Regions from separate parts of the Paenibacillus sp. 2TAB23 genome, predicted to be linked through region 2. Evidence: predicted binding sites of a transcription regulator. Region 2 holds the regulator's gene; each other region holds the start of a gene.

Region 1 (5,990 bases), on a different contig from region 2:
TTACCGGCAAGCCTTCAAGCGCACGGACAAATGCATCCGTCTTCATCGCAATGCCAGACAGCCTTTGCATCAGGTTAAGCGCTAGTCGTTCCCCTATTAGCAAGCTGTGCGTGCTGCCTTCTACTGTAGCAAGTACCGTTCCTTTAACGACATGATCCCCATCGTTTACGTGAGGCTGGAATACAAGTGATGCATCCACGACCTCGAATACAAGCTTAGCGATTGGAATTCCAGCAACAATACCGCTTTCTTTGACATGGATAACAGCCTTAGAACGCGAATCCCTTGGTATAGTCGTCTCTGTCGTGATGTCTCCACTGCCAATATCCTCTGCAAGCCAGCCGCGAATTTGCTCGCGCACCGCCGTATCATATCCGCCTGCCGTCCATTCAAACATTCTCTATTCGCTCCTCCGTCAGTCCATATAGACGGTGTAACACCGTATGCTTTCTCCACATTTCATCGTCGCGAGCCGGGAAATCCTCACGATAATGCGCTCCGCGGCTTTCCTCGCGAGAGAGCGCAGCCTCTGTAGTCAGTAAAGCGCATGTGAGCAGGTTCGCAAATTCATATTCCTCACGCTCGGTAAGCACTGACTGATAAATCGGAAGCTGACGCTTCAATTCCTCCAGCCCTTTGATCAATCCTTTGGCATCTCGGCGCAAGCCTGCATAACGAACCATTATTTTTTGAAGCTTAAGACGTCTTTCGACTACCGCTTGAATCGAGGTGTTGATTCGCTCCGTGTCTTTGTCGATAACGGGGATAACGGTATTTTCCGTAAGCTCTTCGATTCGCTTAATGATTCGTCTGCCAAACACGATCGCTTCAGACAGCGAATTGCTTGCCAATCGATTAGCTCCATGTACGCCGGTTGATGAAACCTCTCCGCATGCGAACAAACGCTTAATGTTTGTTTCTCCATTTAAGTCCGTTTTCACTCCGCCCATCATATAATGCATGGCTGGGGCTACCGGAATCCAATCCGAGGTCAGATCAAGACCGTATCTCAAACAGTATTCGTATATAGTAGGAAAACGGTGCTTGACCATCTCTGGTGATTCATGCGTAATATCGATATAAACAAAGGTTGACTTCGTCTCTTCCATTTCGCTAACGATTGCGCGCGCAACAACGTCCCTAGGAGCCAGCTCCTGCTGCTCATGATAACGCTCCATGAATCGTTCTCCCTTGATATTGCGAAGATACGCACCCTCGCCCCGGACAGCCTCCGAAATTAAAAATCTCGGCGCTCCAGGGTAACAGAGTGAAGTCGGATGAAATTGAATGAACTCTACGTCTTGTATGTATGCTCCTGCACGGTAAGCCATGGCAATGCCGTCACCTGTTGCGACCTCAGGATTTGTTGTGTAGCGGTATAGCTGCCCGGCACCGCCTGAGCTGAGAATAACGGCTTTGCCTTTGACGAATAAACGCTGTCCGCCTGGCTTTTGCACGATAGCTCCACAGCATACGCCGTCTTGCGTAACCAAATCGATGACAAAATGGTCATCCCACACCTCGATTCGATCATTCGCAACCGCGGTTTCCGATAAAGCCCGAACAATCTCGAAGCCGGTAGCGTCACCGTTGGCATGCAAAATCCGCCGCTGGCTGTGAGCGCCTTCTTTCGTCAGCGCAAACTCGCCATTCTCCAAGTCGAATTGCGTTCCCATCTTAATTAAGCTGCGAACGCCTTTAGGTCCCTCGTGCACTAATACATCGACGGCTTCATCCGAGCACAGTCCAGCTCCTGCTATGAGCGTGTCCTGTCTATGGTAAGCTGGAGAATCCTCATCCGATATTACAGCGGCTATTCCGCCTTGTGCATACCTTGTATTGCTGTCGAGCAGCGATTTTTTCGTAATCATTAGAACGGAATTGTTCTCACTTGCCCGTATAGCGGTAAAAAGACCGGCAATGCCGGCCCCGATTACGATGACATCTTTTTCAACAACAGGCAGCTCACTAAGCTGCACATCTACTAAATATCTAGGAATCATCATGGCTCCCCCAAGCGTAAACGGTGAAACCCGGCTCACTGCCGTCTGCTTACGTCTTTTCATGGAATATAGGCATAAAATTTACAGCGAAGCTAATCTTGCGAACATAAAAGTAGCGTTTCTTACTTCACAAGCAGCATGCGCTCCAAGGAAAGACGGGCTTGATCCGCAACATGAGGCGGTACGTAAATTTGAGGCTGCATCGTTTCCAAAGCTTTCACAAGCTTCTTCAAATTATTCACCTTCATATTCGGGCAAACCAAATATTTGGATGCAAAATGGAAGGTCTTGCCCGGGCTGTCTAGACGAAGCTGGTAGCCAGTGCCATCCTCCGTGCCCACGATGAACTCTTGGCAATCGGATTCCTTGCAATATTTGATAATGGCTGTTGTACTGCCGACAAAGTCACCTAACTCCACAACTTCGGGACGGCACTCTGGATGAACGACAAACTGTGCGTTCGGATATTTCGCTTTCATTTCCTCAACGTCTTTGACCGTAAGCATGTCATGCGTGTTGCAGTAGCCTTCCCAGATAATCATCTTCTTATCTGTGTTCTGCTGCACATAGTGGCCAAGGTTTTTATCCGGTACCCAGATCACTTCATCGCCCTCAACCGAGTTCACAACCTTAACCGCGTTTGCTGATGTACAGCAAATATCCGTCTCTGCTTTAATTTCTGCAGACGAGTTAATGTAGGTTACTACCTTTGCGTTCGGATGCTGCGCTTTCAGCTTGCGCAAGCCATCAACGCTGACCATGTCTGCCATTGGGCAACCGGCGCGCTCATCGGGTATAATAACCGTTTTGTTAGGTGCAAGAATCTTAGCGCTCTCACCCATAAAGTGAACGCCGCAGAAAACGATAACGTCAGCATCCGTCTGGGCCGCCTTCTGCGCAAGCAAAAAGGAGTCGCCGCGGAAATCCGCTACCTCTTGTATTTCATCACGCTGATAATAATGAGCTAGAATAATAGCATTCCGTTCTTTCTTCAACTGTAACAACCGTTCACGCAGCTCGCGGTTTTGCTCCGCCTTGCGTTCCAGCGCCAGTGCTTCCACAGTAGATCCTCTCCTCTTATGAGGGATGGGGTATGCCCATTCCGTTATACGGCAAGCTCAACTTTGTGAATTGATGCACAAACTTAGAAAGTCGCTTACCTATAGTTTAAACCAAAAGGGATAAATTCATTTGATTAAGTTTTAATTTACACGCGGTAGATGCTACTGTCAATGCGTGAAAGCCCTTTTTGGGCCTACTGCTTCAAATTAATTTTTCTTATAGCTGTATCCGGGCAGCATTCGCAGCAAACGGGCTTTCTTCGCATAAAATCCGAGCCATTTCGACGATTCACGCCCAATATGGCGATATTAGGCAATTAAGGGAAAAGAATCGATTGCCTTGCTGTATAAATAGAAAAGTCTCTCTCCTCAAGGGAAAGAGACTTTTGTCTTCCATTAACGTTTTGCTGGATCGTATGGCTGACCAAGCGCAGAAGGCGCATTGGAACGGCCAACGGCACCCGCTAGAACGATCAAGGTCAATACATAAGGCAGCATATAGAAGAACTCTGCCGGAATTTGCTGTGCAAATTCAAATCGCTGCATAAAGCTTCTGAGCGCTTGTGCGAGACCGAAAAACATTGCTGCGCCTACTAAGCCAAGCGGATTCCACTTGCCGAATATCAACGCGGCAAGCGCGATGAAGCCTTGGCCCGAAATCGTATTATGCGCAAAGCTGCTTGTCGTTGTCAGCGTAATCGTAGCACCGCCAAGACCTGCCAGCGCTCCACTGAGCAATACGCCGATGTAACGGTATTTGGACACGCTAATCCCTACTGTATCTGCCGAGCTCGGATGCTCGCCAACCGCGCGAAGACGCAGCCCGAAAGGCGTGCGGAACAGAATGTAGTAGCTGATAACAGCAAGTGCGAGCGCGATATACGTTGTCGGGTATGCAGTAAATATCGCCCTGCCAAGCAGAGGGATGTCCGATAGAAACGGAATCTGCCATTTATGAAACACGTTCTCAAGCAGTGGTGTCTGCCCCGAGCCTGCATACAGGCTTTTTGTCAGATAAAGGGCTAAGCCTAGCGATAAAATATTAATAACGACACCCACAACCGTTTGATCCGCCCGAAACGTAATCGTCGATATCGCATGCAGTAATGAGAACAGTACGCCGTAGACGGCTGCCGCTATAAAACCAATCCAAGGTGAAACGCCGCCAAGACCCGCTTGAATGGCATATTCGGTAGCGACAGCCGCAGCAAACGCGCCTGACACCATTAAGCCTTCGAGACCGATGTTAACGACACCCGAGCGCTCCGAGTACATTCCCCCGAGCGCCGTAAAGATCAGCGCGGTAGAAAAGACAAGCGTTGTATTAATGAGCTGTCCAATGATTTCGAGTACGTTCATCTACGCCGCCTCCTTCCGCTTGCTCGCACGTTTATTTAGAAAAGGCTTAAGGAACCACTTCACTAATCCATGCGAAGCAACGAAGAAAATAACGGCACCGATCACGATGCGAACAACCTCCGGAGGAACGCCTGCACCAAAGCTCATACCGGCTGAGCCGTAACTTAACCCGCCGAATAAAACAGCGCCTAACAGAACGCCTATTGGGGTATTGCCCCCAAGCAATGCTACTGCAATACCGTCAAACCCATAGCCAGGAGAAGCAGCCATCACAGTCTGATTGCCGAATACACCTAGAATTTCAAAAACCCCGCCAAGTCCTGCAAACATACCGCTTATGAACATCGATTTCACCATCGTTACATTGACATTCATCCCCGCATACAGGGCTGCATCGGGATTGTGGCCAACCGCACGCAGCTCATAGCCTTGCTTTGTACGCCAGAGTACGATGTAAAATATGATAACGCAGACGATCGCAATGATGGTTCCCCAGTGCATCCGGGCATTGTCCGTCAGCTTGATCAGCCAATCGATTTTGACCATAGCGGATTCGTGAACCGCCATTGATTTCTGTTGTCCCTTCTCGACAAGGTACTTCGCAACAATAAAGTTCGACAGAAACAAGGCGATCCAATTGAGCATGATGGAGGAAATAACCTCGTTAACGCCGCGCTTCGCTTTCAGATAGCCTGCAATGCCAGCCCACAATCCGCCGAACACCGCGCCAGTTATTATTGCAAGCGGAGCGTGGATGTACCACGGTAGATCGAGTAAAACGCCAATGATCGTTGCGCCTGTCATACCCATGACAAACTGTCCTTCTACCCCGATATTGAATAACCCGGTTCGGAATGCAAACGATACCGCAAGACCGGTAAATATGAGCGGCGTAATGGCCCGAATCGCTTCACCAAGGTTGTAAGGCGTGCTGAACAGCTTATCCAGCAATGACGAATAGGCAAGTATGGGATTGTAACCTCCCGCCAGCATCGCAATTGCCCCTACAATTAGACCGAGAACAATCGCAATCAGAGGGATGAGGATAGACGATTTACTAAATATTTTTCTCAACATTTCCATATGCGCTATCCCCTCCTTTCCGCAGTTGCCTTGTTGCCAGCCATCATGAGGCCCAGCTGTTGATCGTCTCTCTGCTCTGCGTCTACCTCGCCCATCAGCCTGCCTTCGTACATAACCGCTATGCGGTCAGACAGAGCATAAAGCTCATCAAGCTCAAAAGAGACCAGCAGAATCGCCTTACCCTCGTTCCGGGCTTGTATTAGACGCTTATGAACATATTCAATCGCACCAATATCAAGCCCCCGCGTAGGCTGAACTGCAATTAGCAGATCTGGATCCTTATGCAGCTCCCTTGCGATAATCGCTTTCTGCTGATTGCCTCCAGACAGCGCGCGTGCATGCGTGTGGATGCCGGATGAGCGAACATCAAACTCTTTGACCAGCTTATCCGAGAGCGCATCCATCGCTTTATAGTCAATAAACATTGATTTTCCGAATTCCGGTTCGAAATATGTGTTGAGGATCATGTTCTCGCTGACGCTGA
Region 2 (5,990 bases):
CTCAAAATTTTATATCCGACCATTAATACGTATCAGCTTGGAGCGGTCTCCGAGCTATTCGGTATACCGCATGATCAGCATCACCGTGCAGATAGCGATGCTAGGGCAACCGGGTTATTGCTAATTGAAACGGTTAAAAAGCTTCGCAAAATGCCGCTGCTTACTTTGCAGCGGCTTTCCGCGCTTGTTGATGACGACAGCGATTTAAGCTGGTTCATTAAGCACACACAGAAGGAAATGGAGTACAAAAACGTATTTGAATCAAATGAATACGATTATTTCAACCAATTCGCTTTGAAGGTAAGGGAATGGAACGAGGAGCAGCCTCCGCGCTCAAGCAGCGCGAATGCGATGCCGCTCACCGATGTTTCTTTTGACAATTATTTGGCTGACGTTCGGCAGCGCTTCGAGCAAAAGTTCGAAAATTATGAAGAACGTGAAGCGCAGGTCGCGATGTTCCAAGAGGTGTACAGTGCACTTCATCAAAATCAGCATTTGCTCATTGAAGCAGGGACGGGGACGGGGAAATCACTCGGTTATTTGATTCCCGCTTTGTATTATGGCATTCAGAATGGCAAAAAGGTTGTCGTCAGCACACATACCATCAACTTGCAGGAACAGTTGAGGCAGCGTGATCTGCCATTGCTCGAGGACATTTTACCCTTCGAATTTAGAGCTTCGATATTTAAGGGCAGAGGCAATTATTTGTGCTTGCGCAAATTCGAGGGCAAAGTGAACACCAAGGATCTGGTTTCTCCCATTGATGATACGGTAACTGCCGCGCAGATGGTCGTTTGGCTTGGCGAAACAGAAACCGGAGACCAAGAGGAGCTTAACTTTGGCAACAAAGGAGCCGAATTCTGGTCAACGGTAGCCAGCGACACCGATTCTTGCCTGAATCGAGCATGCCCTTGGTTTAAGCGATGCTTTTATCACCGAGCCAAACATGAAGCTAACATCGCCGATGTCACTATCACGAATCACTCCATGCTGTTCACGGATGTTCAAGCCGATCATCGGCTTCTGCCGTCATATACGCATCTTATTATTGATGAAGCGCACCATGTTGAAGAAGTCGCAGGCAAGCATCTAGGCATGCAGATCAATTACTTCTCATTGACTCAGGTCATTCAGCGTTTATACAAGGATGCGCGTTCAGGCTTGCTGCCTGGGCTTCGTCAGAAGCTGTTATATGAGGATGATGCGCATCAGGCGTCTTGGCTTGAAACCATTGATACGGTCATTCCGATATTCCAAGAAATCAAAGAGCATTGGGATAAGCTATTCGAGATGTTCTACAGCTTCACGTCCACCTCATCTGATGGTCCCACAGAAAACGGGCAATCAGTCTGCCGGCTCAAGAAGAATGAGCTGCCCGCAGGGTGGGAGGATGGCGAAACGGTTGAAGGCAATCTTCATACGGAGCTGAACCGCGTAGCGCGTACCGTTGAAAAAATGGTAACGGACATTAAAGACCGCATCGATGACATAGCCATACAGGCTATTATTACGGATTTGAATGGTGCCGTTCGTGACATTGTAAGGTTGAAGGATGAGCTGCGTATATTCATTAAGCTCGAGTTAACCGATTCTGTATTTTGGATTGAGGCAAGCAGCGTCTACCGCTATCGTTCCGTACAATTATATGGCGTTCCCGTTGACGTCAGCGCACAGCTGCAGAAATATTTTTTCGACGTCAAAGAAAGCATTGTCCTTACCTCGGCAACCTTGTCTGTGCAAAAGTCGTTTCAGTACGCGGAGGAGCAGCTTGGCCTTACTGGTTACGAGGAGCAAGGACGGCTGAAAACCGTTCAGCTGCCTTCGCCTTTTAATTATAGAGAGCAAGCGCTCGTCGTCATTCCGCGAAACTTTCCTGTACTTAAAGGTACGAACGTTGATGACACCTATATGGAAATGCTCGTAACATCTCTTGCAGACGCAGCGAAGGAAACGAATGGCAGAATGCTCGTTCTGTTTACCTCATACCGAATGTTGAAACAGGTGTACGAGCCGCTGAAGGATAGATTAAGCTCCTCAGGCATTCAAGTACTCGGTCAAGGGATCGACAGCGGCAACCGTACGAAGCTTACGAGACGCTTCCGTCAGACTCCGGAGTCTGTGCTGCTTGGCACGAGCAGCTTCTGGGAAGGCGTCGATATACCGGGAGAAGCCTTGATCTGTTTAGCCATCATTCGTTTGCCATTCCAGCCACCAAGTCATCCCTTGGCAGAGGCAAAAGCAGAAATGCTGCAGCGGCAAAAGCAGAATCCGTTTATGAAGCTGTCCATTCCGCAGGCGGTTATTCGGTTCAAGCAGGGGTTTGGCCGTTTGGTCAGAACGTCACAAGACAAAGGCATCGTCATCATTTATGATACGAGAGTCATTGACACCTACTACGGCAAACATTTCTTGTATTCGCTGCCAGGTCCTAAGATCGAAACGATGCACACGGATCAGATGATCAACCGTATGCGTGAGTGGCTTAGCGAGGGCATAAAGGAAGAACCGGACAATAAGACGATCGAGCCAAGTTAGGAGGAGGAGAAGCGATGAAGCAAACGAAAATATCAGAGGCTGTCGTTAGAAGGCTTCCCGTGTATCTCCAAGTGTTGAATGAGATGGTGAATCGCGAGATACAGACTATCTCTTCACAGGATTTAGGAAATAAGCTTGATTTGAACCCCGCGCAAATCCGAAAGGATCTAGCCTATTTCGGTGAATTCGGCCGCAAAGGCGTAGGCTATGACGTCGTTTATCTCATCGAAAAGATTCGTCAGATTCTAAAGGTGGATCAGACGATAAAGGTTGCATTGGTAGGCGCTGGAAACTTAGGGCATGCCTTATGCAATTACAATAAGTACTCGAAGGATAATATGCAGATAACGGCAGTATTCGATGATCATCCGAGCAAGATCGGAACGAGCATCAATAACTTAATCGTTCTACCTATGAGTGAGCTTGTCGCAACGGTCGCCGAGCAGAAGATTCGAATTGGCATTATTACGGTACCTGCCATCGAGGCACAAAACGTAGCCAATCAATTCGTGGAGGCTGGCGTGGAAGGCATTCTCAACTTTGCGCCTGCCATCTTGAGAGTTCCAGATGAGGTACGCATTCAAAACGCGGATTTCACCAGAGAATTGCTAAGCATTGCCTATTATTTAGTTCGAGAAGGAGAGAGCCAGGATGAGTCAGATTTGGATTGAAAACGGTTTGTTTATTACGATGGATGATGCAGCACCATCCTTTAAAGGACATATGGTCGTTACGGACGACCGAATTTCGTACATAGGTACCGAGGCGCCTGTTGGACTATCTGATGTTGTAGAAAAGATTGACGGAAGCAAGCTGGCTTTCATGCCAGGATTGATCAACACCCATGGTCACGCGGCGATGAGTCTGCTAAGAGGCTATTCCGATGACCAAAATCTCCAAGTGTGGCTTGAGCAAAAAATGTGGCCAATGGAGGGCAAATATGTCGATCAGGACACGCGCGCTGGCAGCGGATTGGCCATTGTAGAGATGCTGCGTTCAGGTACGACTGCTTTTGTTGACATGTATGACCGTATGGACCAGGTTGCGCAAATGACGGAGCAAAGCGGTATACGAGGAGTATTGACTAGAGGTGTCATCGGATTATGTCCGGAAGACGTTCAGGAAGCTAAGCTAGCTGAAGCCATTGCATTCGCACGGGATTGGAACGGGAAGGCAGACGGACGCATCACGACCATGATCTCGCCTCATGCGCCTTACACTTGTCCACCCGCATATATTGAGCGATTCGTACAGGCTGCGCACGACCATAACCTGCCGCTTCATACGCATATGTCCGAGACAATTGCAGAGGTTGAGCAGAATGTAAGAGATTACGGTGTCAGACCTGTCGAGCATTTAGACCGGCTTGGATTTTTTTCACGTCCAGCCCTTGTCGCTCATGCTGTGCATTTGAATACGGAAGAGATTGAACTGCTGGCAGCCAAAGGTGTAGCAGTGTCACATAATCCTGTCAGCAACTTAAAGCTGGCGAGCGGAATTGCACGCGTACCCGAGATGCTGCGCGCAGGCGTAACGGTTTCTTTGGGAACGGATAGCGTAGCAAGCAACAATAATCTTGATTTGTTCGAAGAAATTCGGTTCTCTGCCTTGTTGCACAAAGGAATTTCCGGTGATCCCACTGCTATTCCTGCATGGGAAGCACTCAAGCTTGGCACGATCTACGGAGCGAAATCGATCTGGCAGGAAAACGACCTAGGAAGCTTGCAGGTTGGCAAAAAAGCAGATTTCATCGCTATCGATCTTGAACAGCCGCATTTCTATCCCCAAACCGATATGATCTCCCATTTGGTATATGCGGGGTCTGGCAGGGATGTAAGGCATGTATGGATTGATGGACGTCAAGTGCTCCGAAACGGTGAAAGTACATTCCTGGACGAGGAGAAAATTCGTTACGAGGCGCAGGCGAGCTTCGATCGTCTGCTGAACGCCTAATGCGCGCGACAGCAAGGAAACGTCCTCCGTTCATGACGCTGCAGAGATGGATATTTCTTTTCGTCGCTGCTCTCTTGCTGCTAATAACCATCGTTTTCATTTATTTTCTTGATATACAAAATCCGCAGCGTGCCGCTATCGAAGAAGCTGAAAGGCAAGCTATTGAAGCGGCAGGACTTACGCAGGTCGAGCACGTGTACCATCAAGTTTGGGATAAAGAAAGCTGGATTGTGGAAGGAACCGACAAGGATGACGAGAAAGTGTTCGTATGGCTTGCGGATGAATCGAATCCGGAGATCGTGAAAGCCTCTTCGGGAATCTCGATGCAAGAGATGAAAACCAGCTTCAAAGGCGAGCATCCAAATGCGAATATCATCAGGATTCAGCCAGGCTTGCTTGATAACCAGCGGGTGTGGGAAGTATATTACAGCAGCGGAGACGAGACGAACCATTATAAGTATGATTTCTATAGCTTTGACAACGGAGCTTTGATTAATTCGTATACGCTGCCTAACCGGACGGAGCCATAAGGCTCCGTTTCCTTTTATTGATGGACGATTCTTGCAGTGATTGATGATATACTTTCGTATAGAGACAGTGATATACGGAAGTAGCATATAAAACTGCGGGAGGGATTTTATACATGATGAGACCGCGTGTCATACCCATTGTCATTACAGCGGCTATTTCGGCAGGCGTTCTTTTTGGCGGCTGGGCGATTTATAATCAGGTGGCTTTAGCTGCGCCATTAGAGCAGGTAGCAAATAACGTAAAAGGCGTTATCGCCTCAAATAAACCAGTTATTGATGGGGACCAAATTACCCTTTCACTTGAGCTTGCAGATGACGCCAGCTTAAGGGATGTCTACGAGCATATTGAAGCAAACGGAAAAAAGGTTTTTGATGAACGGCAGTTGGTCCTCAATATTAAACAAAGCACAGATAAAGAGCTCGATGATATATGGTTTGCGGCTATGTTCGATATCGCTGAAGCGATGGAGAACAAGACCTATTCCGGCATTCCTGCAGCAATGGACAAAGCGGCTGCGGCTAATAAGGATGTCGAAGTAACAACGGAAATGGATGATGTGAACGTATATGTGACCCTCAGGAACATGGATGCTGTGAAATATGTCGTGCTGCCGCGCACGTCTGCCCAATTGGAGGCGTGGTAAAATGCGTAAGTATGGAATGGAAATCGCGATTGGCATCGTGCCAGTAGGTATTGTTTTTTTGATTTTCATCGGACAAAATGTCGTTCCCATGCTGCTGCTTGGTCTACTAGGCTTTGCTGTCGTATATGCGGCAAGGGGCAGAGGCAAGCTCACAGCATTGTCAGGTCAGAAGCAGCGTGCCAATGAAAAAACAAGTCCGCTTACCTTCGAACAAATCGGAGGACAGGAGCGTGCAAAGCAGGAGCTTGTAGAGGCGCTTGATTTTCTTGTCCACCAAGACAGAATTGCGAAGCTAGGCATACGGCCGTTGAAAGGTATTTTGCTATCT
Region 3 (5,990 bases), on a different contig from region 2:
TTAGGCTTTACGGCACTGGGAAGGTCGTGCTTCCTGATTCACCGGAATGGGATACGCTCTATCCGTTGTTTACGCCGCTGCCGGGCGCTAGACAGATCATGGATATTGAGGTGCACAAGGTGCAAACCTCTTGCGGGTATTCGATTCCGTTTATGTCTTACACAGGCGAGCGGGATACGCTCCAGCGCTGGGCGGCTCAGAAGGGTGAAGACGAGCTGATACAATACCGGAAAGAAAAAAACATGAAGAGCATTGATGGCATGCCAACCACTTTGAGTGTTCTTTATAAGTAATAGCGCAGCGCGGCCGGCTAATTCGACATTGTCGAATTAGCTTTTTTCAAAATATAGGAAAGTATATTAGCGAAAACTTGCGGAAACGACAGCATTACTCGTCTATTGAGCGTAAAAAACAAGGATCGACAAAATCAGATGAGAAAAGATTAATGAGCTATGGGACTCTAGCATGATGTAAACTAACACTTAGTATGGCAAAGTAATACTTAGGAATGCAATACACTGACTATTACCTTTTGGAAGCTAGATATGTTTCCCCAAAACTTTTCAAGGAGGAAAGCATTTATGAACTATCATTTCTTTGTAGGCAACGATAACGGAAACAGTGAGCATGATTTGATCATCGACGGAAAATTGGTCCAGCAGCCCAATGTGAATTGTACGGTGGACGAGCTGCCGTGGAGTGAGGAGCAAACGCCGGAAAGCTTTATTAAAAACTTGCAGGATCAGCTCGTCGTTACGATTGATTCGCCAGCGGCAAGGCCGGGGATGTATTATGTCGGCAAATTCGCGCTTGAAAGCGGAGAAATTCTAGATAACCTTCAGATCGGAATTGATTTGAAAAGTGATATGGACCTTCCGGTCATTAATACGCTTGCCCAAATCGCAGCAATGGCTGTACAGAAGGCTTACGAGGAAGAAAAGAAGATCCCAGCGCAAATCGACGTGGAGGCGGATATGGCAACTGCACTGCCGGTAACTCAGCACACGGATGAAACTTCGACAAAATTCGAGAAGCGTTTCACCTCGGGCACGCATCACGTAACGGTGCATCTGGGTATGCAGCGTGTGGCCGTGAAGATCGTATTCCCATTCGCTAAGGTCGTGCCGGAAGCAACACCGGTAATATTCACTTTGCAGAAGGACGCCGCGGGCAGCTGGAGAGAAGGAGAAATATTCGGCGATTTCCTGGAATCCTACGGTATCGAGAAGAAATTCAACGGCAGCTATTTCAAGGACAAGCGTATCCTTCACGTAGATATTGGCGATGGCTCGACAGAGTATCCGATTACGGAGGGCAATAAGTTTCTGCGTCAGTTCGTTCATGGCAGCCATCATGGCGCTGGTTATGCCATCGAAGAAGCGCTGCAGGAATTTAATCGCCTCATCCATTTGCCGGACAGCCCTCGCCAATTTTTCAGCGATGTCATTAAAAACCCCGGGCATAAATATCATGCACGTGCACTTAAGACATTGAAGCGTCCGCTTGAGAGCCAAGTTAGACAAATCGTTCAGCATGTGAAGAAGCAGCTGACCAAAGCGCGCAATGAAATTGACTTGATCTGCGTTTACGGCGGGGGCAGTATTCTTATGCGCTCCGTCCTGTACGCACAGCTGAAGGAGCTGTGTGAGGAACGGGAAATGCAGCTGCTTTATATTCCGGCTGAATATGCCGTACAGCTTAACGCAATGGGACTTGATGCCTTCGTACGCGGGAAAATCTATGAAGCGCTCAAAAGCAAAGCGGTTCAGCCCGTATAAGGAGCATCACGCAAACATCGGCATATTCTAACGGATTCTGGTAGGTGATTGATATGAAGAAAACAAAACTGCCCGGTGACAATATTAGCTTGAAAACCAAAAAAACAGAGGACCCGCTGGTTATGCAGTGGTTGAATACTCAATCGAATCTTATGGATTCGCTGCGTTATTTGGTCGAGAAAGAAATCGCTAGCAATGGTGTGCGCAATTTGCAAGCATTCGTTCCGATGGAGCGAAGCACCCTGCAAGCGGGTGAGCCTGCAACGCAAGAAATGGATCTTCGCGCGCATTTGGCTGCTGGACTTGGACAGTTCGCAGCGGCAGTAGAAGAGGTTATTACACCTCCAAAGCCGCCTGAGCCTGCTGCTGAAGAAGAGTTCGATGACGATGATATTGAAGCTTGGAGCTAACTGAAAGCAACATTAGGTAATGATAATTAAGCATAAAGGCATACCAAGTAATGTTTTGTATTACTTAGAATGCCTTTATTTTATTGGATAAGCCAGTCCGAGGTGTTTCTTAGAGATACTTAGTATTACTTAGGATTACTTAATATAATTTAATATCACTAAGCGACTCATGCGCGGTTTTTGCTTGAAGGTAAAAGGGCTGAATAACGAGGTTTTCATTCAAGGGGAAAATCCAGACAGTGTTGGCCTAGCAGCAGAAATGAGCTATTCAATGGGAAATGTGGACAAAAAAGAAGGAGAGCGCGATGCTCTCCTTCTTTTTTGTGTATTAGTGTGCAAGTGCGAATAGGCCGTGGATGTGCGAAAGATAACGAATGTTGCTCGCTTCCTTCATCAACGATGCAGGCAAGCCTTTCAGCTGCGTTGCATTTCCGCCGATTGTGCCCACGCCGTCTTTGCGGCCAAGGCTGCCAAGCGTACCAGAGAATACCGGAACGAACTTATCCATAACGCCGCCCTTGATTTGAACCGCTAGGTTGTAGCCTACCGTTTCGCCCATTTGCCAAGCAAGCTGAGCTGTAGGAGGGTAAGGACGGTCGCCGCCCTCAGGGAATACTACCGCGCAGTCGCCTGCTAGGAATACGTCAGCGTGCGAAGTCGATTGAAGCGTTGGTGTAACCGTCGAACGGCCACGGTCCTCTGCAAGGCCGCTGCTGCCGACAACAGGGTTGCCTTTAACGCCGCCAGTCCAGATGATTGTGCTGGATTCGATTGTGCGTCCGTCTTTCAAAGATACGGAGCTTTTGGTTGCTTCGGTAATCGCTACGCTCGTAATGAAGTTCACGCCGCGCTTCTCTAGGCTTGTCACTGCACGATCGATCAATACTTTAGGGAAGATTGGCAGAACGGCAGGGCCGGCTTCTACGCAATATAGGGAAATATCATTGAAGTCGATGCCTTTGCTGCGGCATACTTCAGGAAGTCTGTCTGCGAATTCGCCAACAAGCTCAACGCCTGTCAAGCCGCCGCCGCCAACAACGATTGTTGCGTCAGCTTTGTTGCCTGATTTTTTGTAAGCGTCAAGACGGTCTTCCACATGCTTGCGAATTTTGTTAGCATCGGAAACGGACTTAAGAACAAGGCTGTTCTCTTCGAGTCCAGGAATTCCGAAGTAGTTCGTTTCGCTGCCTAGGGCAACGACAAGCGTGTCGTACTTTTGCACTTGGCCGCTAGAGAGAACCACTTGCTTCTCGTTCGGTTTAATTTCTTTTACAGTGTCAACAACGATATTGACTTGTTTGTCGCCAAGAAGCTTGCTTAGCGGCAGAGCAACGGCTTGCTCAGCAGTCGTATCGCCGGCAAGTCTGTGCAGCTCAGTGATGATTTGGTGAGTAGGGAAACGGTTTACGATTGTGATGCTTGCTTCTGCTGCGCTTAGGTGCTTGCGAGCTGTTAGCGCAGTTAGAAGACCGCCGTAACCGCCACCAAGAATTAGAATTTGCTTCGACATGTTCATCCTCCGTTCGTTCTATACGTAATCAGTGTATTATGCTTTTTCGTTTTTCCGTTCCGACAATACGCTAAGGAATGCTTGTGCAAAGCGAAGCGTTTTTTGAACTTCTGGATCCTTCAGCATTTTCAGCATAGCGAATAGGCCAACGGATGATCCAGCAGCCTCTTGCGAGCGCTCGCCAGCTTCCATAGCTGCAGTAGCGATACCTTTTGCTTTTTCTTGAACCGGTTTGACGAATTCACCGATACCTTGAGCGAAATCGTTGATCAACACTTTGTCTGTTGCAATGCCTTGCGCGAAGTCATAAGCTTTAGTCATCAGTGTAACCATTTCAGCTAGTTTAGGAAGGTTGTCTACAAGTACAGTCAGAGACTGTTGAACCTCCGGCTTCAATAACTGATCAAGTACATCCAAAGTTTGCTTTTCTTCCACGAGGCTTGCTGCGACCTCTTGTCCAGCAGTTGGTTGTGACATAATAGAATGTCCTCCTTTGCGTAAATTTGAAAGTAAGTTGTGGTCTCAATTGTGCCAGTCGCTAAGTGAAGCTTAACATCCTTGAAGTTTGTTACACTTTTCACATAGTTTCGCAAAAAAATGTGTGTGCGTTAGTAACAGCCTTATCCCGGCTATCGGACAAGGAAGCATTAGCGAGTATGACGTAATCGGATTGAACCCTTTGATTCTATTCTACATCGTTTTTGCCAAAAGTTAAAAAGAAATTTATTACTTTCTGTAAAAAAATATTGCGATTTGTCGCTTTAGGCTAAGAAACGGGTAATATTCGCCCTTAACAGGCCTATTGAAGAGAAGGAGAACGATTGACATGAAGCCATTTACTCAGAAGGTAATCTTGATTATCCAGTCGATACCGGCGGGTGCTGTCATGACTTATGGTCAAATAGCAGAGCAAGCCGGCAGCCGAAGAGGCGCAAGGCAGGTCGTTCGCATTCTGCATTCGCTTAGCGGTATTCATAACCTTCCCTGGCACAGAGTCATTAATGCAAAAGGAGAAATTGCCATAACCGACGAGGAGGCGCGTTATTCGCAGATTCGATTTCTTGGAGAGGAAGGCATTGAAGTAAGTGCAGAGGGACGAATCGATTTAGAAAAATACAGGTATGACTATAATTAACATTTTCTAATAAAGGCTGATTTGAAACCCCGTATCCGAACCTTTATTATGGTATAGACCAATCGGAAGGGAGAGAAAGAATATGACTACTGAAATAACACCTGGAAATGTACGAAACTTCACTGTTTCGACCGAAATCTTTTACAATCCGAGCTTGGATATTTATTCGCAAATGATTTATATCGTATTGAGTTCAAGCACGGCGGATACGGCGTCGCTCACCTTAGATGAGGTTGCCAAAAAGGGACGCATGACGACAAAACTAGCCATTAAAGCGATGCAGTCCTTAGTAGATGAGCAGTTAATACCACATAAATTGTTCCGTAAAATGATCGGGGAATTCCAGGATGACCGTTTGTCTTGGGCGGCCAAAGGCCTGCTTACGTATTGTAAAGAGCATAAGGAAATTACGTTATCGGAGCTGCTGACGCTCTCGGATCAGTCTGGGGAAGACGAGCAAAGCATTCGGAAAGCGCTGATGGAGCTCGAACGCAATGGCTACCTGGAGGAGTTTCCGGAGCTGAGCAGGCTGACTTCATAAGAAAAAGCAGGACGTATCCGGCCAAATGTGCCGCGTACGTCCTGCTTTTTTCAATCGCAGAAGCATATGCTTATTCTTTGCTTAATCGTTTCAGAAGAGAGTCTCCGTTTTTTCCAACCACAATATGCGCAAACTTCGCTTGCCGCTCAGTCTCCATTCCGGTGCCTTCCGGAACAAAGTAGGTTTCAATGCCATAGTAGATGCCGTCCCAGCCATTATAGACGCCATTAATGACGATTTCTTTGGCGCTTAACGGCTCTCCTTGCGAATATAACCGGCTAAATTGATAGATGCCATTCGCATCTTCCTGGAGTACGGCCTTGATGCGGCGCGAGCCTCCGCGGGCCTCAAGTTCCTTATTTACGATGGACGGCGGAGTGGAAATGCTGTAATTGAGCGTAACGTAATCTCCTTGCAGCAGCGATCTCGGATCAAGCGGTTCAATGGCAAGCTTTACGGGAGTCCCGCCAGAGAGCAGGATCTCGCTCGTCGCAGCGTGATACCCGACATAGCCAAGCTGAAGCACAATGACTATGGCCATTAGAACAGGACTCTTATGCAGAATTCGGCTGTAAGCATCCGAATCCTCAGGAACGCCAGCGCGTGATCGATAGGC

Evidence for each region. The regulator Rex, encoded in region 2, represses fermentation and respiration genes when NADH is low (regulators of the CRP and FNR family bind a similar motif). The targets are predictions, from matches to a motif close to TTGTGAAATATTTCACAA.
Region 1: the regulator Rex is predicted to act here: its motif matches at 3,128-3,145, upstream of nadA (quinolinate synthase NadA).
Region 3: the regulator Rex is predicted to act here: its motif matches at 4,264-4,281, upstream of AB4Z29_RS10200 (DUF1641 domain-containing protein).

What each region holds. Positions count from the first base shown of each region.
Region 1 covers NZ_JBFRGD010000029.1:14,480-20,469, forward strand. The annotation lists gene nadC (carboxylating nicotinate-nucleotide diphosphorylase) at 1-397, opposite strand, end outside; gene nadB (L-aspartate oxidase) at 390-2,003, opposite strand; gene nadA (quinolinate synthase NadA) at 2,126-3,064, opposite strand; gene AB4Z29_RS28345 (ABC transporter permease) at 3,461-4,423, opposite strand; gene AB4Z29_RS28350 (ABC transporter permease) at 4,424-5,506, opposite strand; gene AB4Z29_RS28355 (ABC transporter ATP-binding protein) at 5,512-5,990, opposite strand, start outside.
Region 2 covers NZ_JBFRGD010000004.1:351,630-357,619, reverse strand. The annotation lists gene dinG (ATP-dependent DNA helicase DinG) at 1-2,535, shown strand, start outside; gene AB4Z29_RS08990 (redox-sensing transcriptional repressor Rex) at 2,550-3,206, shown strand; gene AB4Z29_RS08985 (amidohydrolase) at 3,187-4,488, shown strand; gene AB4Z29_RS08980 (cell wall elongation regulator TseB-like domain-containing protein) at 4,521-5,018, shown strand; gene AB4Z29_RS08975 (hypothetical protein) at 5,132-5,662, shown strand; gene AB4Z29_RS08970 (AAA family ATPase) at 5,664-5,990, shown strand, end outside.
Region 3 covers NZ_JBFRGD010000005.1:150,908-156,897, forward strand. The annotation lists gene AB4Z29_RS10180 (pyridoxamine 5'-phosphate oxidase family protein) at 1-293, shown strand, start outside; gene AB4Z29_RS10185 (ParM/StbA family protein) at 582-1,778, shown strand; gene AB4Z29_RS10190 (hypothetical protein) at 1,832-2,188, shown strand; gene AB4Z29_RS10195 (NAD(P)/FAD-dependent oxidoreductase) at 2,517-3,698, opposite strand; gene AB4Z29_RS10200 (DUF1641 domain-containing protein) at 3,735-4,175, opposite strand; gene AB4Z29_RS10205 (MGMT family protein) at 4,525-4,833, shown strand; gene AB4Z29_RS10210 (hypothetical protein) at 4,916-5,374, shown strand; gene AB4Z29_RS10215 (GDYXXLXY domain-containing protein) at 5,445-5,990, opposite strand, start outside.